2 regions of the Peribacillus sp. P4_D6 genome follow, and region 2 is predicted to be linked to the other one. Evidence: a T-box and tRNA genes for the amino acid it is inferred to sense, from the RefSeq annotation. Region 2 holds a T-box; the other holds one or more tRNA genes.

Region 1 (3,430 bases), on a different contig from region 2:
AATTAAATATTTATAGATCCTTAATGGATGCTGCTAATACGAATGAATACCAGAACGGACCGACCGATTTTGAAAATATAGGCACCTATGAACGAATAGCAGCAAAGTTCTTTAAAGAAGTGCAAGAACAAACTGAAATTAGGGATAAAGAGAAATCCTATTACTCATCGAGTCTCAAAACAAAATTCATCTGGTTCTCATTATACATTGGGCTTGCCATTTTCTTAATGATAACAAGCTTATATGCAGGTGATTTAATGGAACAATATAAAACTTTATTACCGTAATACATTATGAAAGGGGGACCTCAATATATGAGTGTCCCCTTTGACTGTCCATTTATTTAGGCTTGTGAAACATTAATGTTAATTATGTATAAATAAAAGAGATTACTTCTTGTACTCTCTTTTAACACCTATAGTACTAAAGCCCCTGTTAATCGAAGAAAGATCATCAGTATTAGCAAAAACTTAAACACCAAATATCTCAAGTCCTAAAATCAAATATACAAAAGGAAATATTACCGAAATTACAATGATAGCACTAAGCATCCAAATCTATGCCCATAACATTGACGGTTCTGATAATACCATCTTATATAGCAAGAAATTATTCTCGATTAAATTGCTTCAAGTTTGGCTGGATAAAAACATCGTAATTTTGTCTGCTGTATCTAAATTACTGCCATGAACATAAGTTTGATGAGCAGGTCATAATACTTATCTACGCAATCGTTCTCTGGAGCCGCTTGACCAATAATCTCTTTCCTCTTTATCTAGTATATGTTGTTCATTAAAACCTCTCTTCAGAGGTATGTTCAGTCCAGTGTATTTCTTTTGTCAAGCAATCGATATCTCTTAAAAACCGCGCACAAACTTTGAACTTGATTTTCTCTTTGTTTATTCATCAATCTTTCTAAGACAACTCCTCTTTCTCTGGGTCTTGTCTTATTGGATACCAGTTTAATTTCTCACTCAAAATTCAGCCAGAGAGATTCTCCAAGGAGGCTTCTTTTTCTTGTTTTAGTTTAAAGTCGGGTCTCCATTTTCTTAGAGTACATTAATTTATTAACATTTTATCCAATTCACGAACTTTATCATATGACTCCAATAGGTGTTCAGGTATTAATGTTCTCCCATAATCCCAAGCATTAGTTTCTATTTCAGATTTCAGCTTTTCTTTTTCTTCTTCGTGACCATACATTAAAATCCTTAAATCATGTTTGTTTTTCTTAAAATCTAAATAATAACCAATCATACGATAAAGAATAATTTTAACAAAATCTTCCTCCGTCTCTTTAATTCTAATTTTCCCTTTATAACCGTTAACTTGAAGGTAATTGAATTTTATAGTATTGGTCGATACGTTATAACTCATAGGTGCACTTAGATTATTGTCAAATTCATAAATAATATCCAAATTGAGCTCATTTAATGTGTTATTAATTATCTTTTCGATATCGCTTATATAAAGCATTTAACAATCACTTCCCTTTTAAAGACTTACCAAATTATAGTAGTAGATTAAATTCTTCATCCTTTATCAATATAATAAACTGTTGAGGTATTAAAATCATCCGTTAAAAACAAAGGGAATATTTACTATATAATACTGAAGTGGAGGGTAAGGGTTGTAATTCTTCTCTATATTGTTCTACCATCATTTTAAGTGAAGGCATTGTATTATACTTTTCAAGCCAAGAAACATCGTTTGCTGATATTTTGCATAGTCTTCATGCGTCATATTCAGAGCTTCCAGGAAGTATTCCCGTGCATGGTATTTAGTAGTGAGTAATCCAACACATTATAGTAAAGTGAATTTTTACCGAAGAATATGATTATGTACCTTTTAAAGAAAAGCCAAAAAGAAGGTCTTCTTTTTAACCTCCAACGTTAGCTGAATAAGCGAAAGGCTTTGCCTACAGTTCATTGAAATATTAATCATTACAAATAATTGACCTGTATTAGGGTTTAAATCCTGCTCTATCCGCCACCAATTCAGTAAATAATACATAATGAACTATATCTTTAAAAACAAAAAAAAGACCCAAACCCTTGTTATATCAAGGATTTGAGCCTTTGGCAGTTGATGACCTGTGAGGGATTCGAACCCACGACCCCTTCCCTGTCAAGGAAGTGCTCTCCCACTGAGCTAACAAGTCGTATGTAAATCAAGCTCTATAGAGCTTGGTTTAAAACTTACTTAGTTGCTGACTTCTTTTCTGAACAAGATTTATTATATAGTGGTATTCAAAATAAAACAAGTAGTTTTGCTAAAAAAGTTTTTTTCCGTAAAGTGTGGTCTTAGGCGTTAATCCCTGAAAGTTCGATCTGACCCCAAAAATTTCTCGGAATAGAATCCACCTCACCTTTTTCAAGGAGAATCCAAGGCTCATAATCATACGTTTACTCAACTTTAATTAACAAATATGATGTCCATTTACACAATCTAAGACTAAAGCAGAAAGATCTTACATTGGAGAAGGGAATCTAGCAGCCTGAAAGTTTGTTAAAGATGCTTCTGCTAAAATTTCTCCGTTTGCATCTGCGCTAAATAATACTTGTACCCGATCTCCTGCTTGTAACTGAAGGATTGTAGTAACCGATAGTCCAATAGGTCTTGATTTCTCCAAGAAGTCATTAACAATATCTAAATTATCTCCGTTTACGTTAATGGAAATGGATGCGACATATCCTTTTTTTGAAGAATTCCTTTTTTTGTCTATTGAAGAATGATGTTTTCTGCAATAATCACAGTTGCAACTATTTTTACTACAATAATCACATTTGCAATTATCTTTTTTGTTTTTTGAGGAATCATTGCTTTTACTTTTTGACGGACAAAACGAGACTTTTGCTGTTATCTCATAAATTCCATCCTTAGTTGGAATAAATGTTGATATGTGCGGATTATATTCATCCGCTAAATCAAACTGTTCAGTTTGGAATAAAACTTTTACAGAGGGAGTTAACGCTGCTTCGTAAAGTTGTGGTGTATTCTTATTAGCCCTGAACGCAGATGCTCTTACTAGTTTATGTTTCTTATTGTCACAGTGACAGTCATTATGTTTCTTATGGCACAAATGACAGTCATCGGTTTTCTTTTGCTCACAAATACAGTCACTGTGTTTTTTATGACAACAATGACAATCATCCGGTTTCTTTTGATGACAAATACAGTGTTTCTGATGGCACAAATGACAGTCATCATCTTTCTTTTGCTCACAAATACAGTCATTGTGTTTCTTATGACAGCAGTGACAATCATCCGGTTTCTTTTGATGACAAATACAGTCATTGTGTTTCTTATGACAGCAGTGACAATCATCCGGTTTCTTTTGATGACAAATACAGTCATTGTGTTTCTTATGACAGCAATGACAATCATCCGGTTTCTTTTGGTGGCAAACACAGACATTGTGTTTCTTATG
Region 2 (3,430 bases):
CCAGAAGAAAATGATATCATAGCCTGTCACAAGTGCCCCGGTTGGATAGTAACGTTGGAAATCGACACTGTCCTTGTCAGGCCAGCCCATAGTCGAGAATGGCCATAATGCCGAGCTGAACCATGTATCAAGGACATCTGTATCTTGTTCCCAGTTTTCAGCGTCCGCCGGCTCTTCATGACCTACATACACTTCACCTGTTTCTTTATGGTACCAGGCGGGAATGCGGTGACCCCACCAAAGCTGACGGGAAATGCACCAGTCGCGGATATTTTCCATCCAATGCAGGTACGTTTTCTCGAAACGGTCCGGTACGAAATGAACTTTTTCCTCATCGGATCCTTTTTGAAGCTCAACGGAAGCATCAGCCAGCGGCTGCATCTTAACGAACCATTGCGTCGAAAGATATGGTTCAACAACAGCACCGCTTCTCTCTGAATGGCCTACTGAGTGAAGGTGATCTTCGATTTTGAAGAGTACTCCTTCTTCCTGAAGGTCCTTGACGATTTGCTTACGGCATTCAAAACGGTCCATGCCTTCATATTTACCGGCCTTTTCATTCATCGAGCCATCTTCATGCATGACAAGGATGCGCTCCAAGTCGTGACGGTTCCCGATTTCGAAGTCATTCGGATCATGAGCAGGAGTAATTTTGACCGCGCCTGAACCGAATTCCATATCGACATAATCATCACCGACAATCGGGATTTCCCTGCCTGTAATTGGCAAGCGGACCTTTTTGCCGATCAAGTGTTTATAACGGTCATCTTCAGGGTGTACAGCAACAGCAGTATCGCCAAGCATCGTTTCTGGACGGGTGGTGGCAATTTCAATTTCACCCGATCCATCAACCAATGGATATTTCATATGGTAAAATGCGCCCTGCACATCTTTGTAAATGACCTCGATATCGGATAACGCCGTTTTCGTTGATGGATCCCAGTTGATGATGTATTCGCCGCGATAAATCAAGCCCTTGTTATAAAGCGAAACGAACACTTCGCGCACTGCTTTTGAAAGACCTTCATCCAGGGTGAAGCGTTCACGGGTATAATCAAGTCCAAGACCTAGCTTTGACCATTGTTCACGGATATGGCTCGCATATTCCTCTTTCCATTTCCATGTCTCTTCCACGAATTTTTCACGCCCAAGGTCATAACGGCTCACGCCATCCGCACGAAGTTTCTGTTCTACTTTCGCTTGAGTGGCAATACCGGCATGGTCCATGCCAGGTAACCATAAAACATCATAGCCTTGCATCCTTTTCATGCGTGTCAATATATCTTGAAGTGTCGTATCCCAAGCGTGGCCAAGATGCAGCTTACCTGTAACGTTAGGCGGCGGGATGACAATCGTGTATGGTTCTTTTTTATCGTCACCCGTCGTTTCGAAAAACTTTCCATCAAGCCACCATTTGTAGCGGCCTTTCTCTATCGTCTGCGGATCATATTTAGTCGGCATTGAAATTTGGTTCTCTTCCATATCATTTCCTCCTTTTGGGCATAAAAAAAACTTCCATCATCTCAAAAGGACGAAGGAAGTTGTTCGCGGTGCCACCTTTTTTCCGAAAAAGAAAAAAATCCCTTTCGGCTCTCAAATCGGATAACGGCTCTTCACCGGCCTTCGCTACTAAGAAGTTCACGAAGACTGCTCGCGGACGACTTCGGATGCTGCTGCCTGGAAACCTCGCACCAATTTGGTTTCCTCTCTGAAAAGTGCATTTCATCTTACTATTTCCGGTCTTTGCATTGATTTATATTCATATGTAAAAACATTGAATGCATATAGTATATAGTACAAAAAACATGGGGCTCCAGTCAATCATCTTTTGCTTACTTACTCAGGAATCATCCCATTTGATGCATTCATGTTCATTTTCTTTATTTTATCCTCCAGAAACAGTGAATGTGACGGCTGTTTCACCTTTTTCACTGCCCACCCATAGAATATAAGAAGTCCTAAAAAGGAAGGTAATAATATGAAGCGAAGATATACTCCCTATACTTTACCGCCTTGGGTGAAAAAATTCCGCGGTGTCTGCCAGCAGTTCATCGTCCCCTTTATCGTATTCCAAGGATTACGTACGCTGATTTTCCCGACTTTTTTCGATATGCTCCTGCTTATCGCGTTTATTTTCCTGGCCATGTCTTTGTATTTCGAATGGATTTAATTATTCCCTTACAGCAAAAAAATATACATGACTGGAGATGATCCAATCATGTATATTTAGCTTGGGGGTGATTGTTCTTCTTTGGCAGCCTCGGCAGCCGCCTTTTTCTTCTGTTCGATTTCTTCGATTCTCATCACCATATATTCAATATTTTTCAATAGCCAAAATTGCCGCTGAAGTTGCGTGACATTATCAAGCTCTGAACGATGGCCCCTGCCATCGGAATAACCCTTCACTAATTCCAAAGCTGATCCAGGGAATGCCAGATAACTTTGCATGAGCAATAATTCTTCTTCTTTTAACGGAAAATAACGAAAATAGTTATATAGCCAGTCAACACAGTCATCGCATTGGACAGGATAGGTCCTGGCCGCTTTAACGAGAAATGGCAGTAAATCGAAATGCGGCGGAGCCGTATTCGAATTCTCAAAATTGATGAAGTAGCCATATCCCCGCTCATCATAAACGAAATGCTTCAAAGAAACCTTTCCGTGCGTTACCACGGTTCGAACCTTTTCACTATCCTTCGTTTTTTCATACCAGGTTTCAAACTTCTTGATCGAGTACTTCAGCGCCTGTGAAATATCAGTGTAGAAAGAACAAACCGTCAGTTCGAATGGAGACATATACCACTTCTTTTCACAGCTGACAATATACTCTTCTATAAATTCCTTTTCGTTATTCCAGGCATCAAGCGTCCGCTCATAATGTGCTTCCCGTTCCTCAATATCCACTTGTATTTCCTTAACGGAAAGTGTATGCATCCGAGCAAGCTCCCTGAACAATTGCTTATGCTTTTCATCGCGCTCCCCGTCCCTTTCATCATTGAGCCAGGGCATCAGGTAATACAAACGTCCATTATGAAGAACGGCGTAACGCTGATCCATCGTTTGATAAATGGGAACGATTCGATTATAGCCGCGATGGTACAGTTTTTGAACATTTTTGATAAAATCAATGCCGTTATGCGGTAACATGGATTTCAAGGCAAATGTACCGCGATCACTGTATACTTTTTTTACACGCCCGAAGTCCTCAATATATTGTACATACATGGCATATTCCTTCAATACGGTCTCCGTGTCCCGATCCCGATTGGCAGGCTGCTGATTCTCGTTTTCCCTCACGAGACTCACTCACTTTCTCTAAAAAAACTAAACAATCCGCTTCCTCTAGCATTTAAAAAACAGGAGCAGAGCATATGCCCTGCTCTCTGTCCCGGTCAATTCTTATACGCAACCGCCTTCGGTATATAAATGA

What was found. A T-box is a leader RNA that pairs with one kind of tRNA and senses whether it is charged. The one in region 2 lies ahead of AC1DVB_RS17255 (valine--tRNA ligase), so its partner is inferred to be a tRNA-Val.
Region 1: it has a tRNA-Val gene. The T-box ahead of AC1DVB_RS17255 (valine--tRNA ligase) is inferred to sense a tRNA for this amino acid. The anticodon was not compared.

What each region holds. Positions count from the first base shown of each region.
Region 1 covers NZ_JBFUIQ010000010.1:16,545-19,974, forward strand. The annotation lists gene AC1DVB_RS05680 (hypothetical protein) at 1,060-1,476, opposite strand; tRNA gene AC1DVB_RS05685 (tRNA-Val) at 2,090-2,161, opposite strand; gene AC1DVB_RS05690 (hypothetical protein) at 2,471-3,082, opposite strand; gene AC1DVB_RS05695 (hypothetical protein) at 3,028-3,430, opposite strand, start outside.
Region 2 covers NZ_JBFUIQ010000063.1:5,962-9,391, forward strand. The annotation lists gene AC1DVB_RS17255 (valine--tRNA ligase) at 1-1,482, opposite strand, end outside; T-box leader at 1,525-1,753, opposite strand; gene AC1DVB_RS17260 (hypothetical protein) at 1,979-2,170, shown strand; gene ysxE (spore coat protein YsxE) at 2,227-3,297, opposite strand; gene spoVID (stage VI sporulation protein D) at 3,393-3,430, opposite strand, start outside.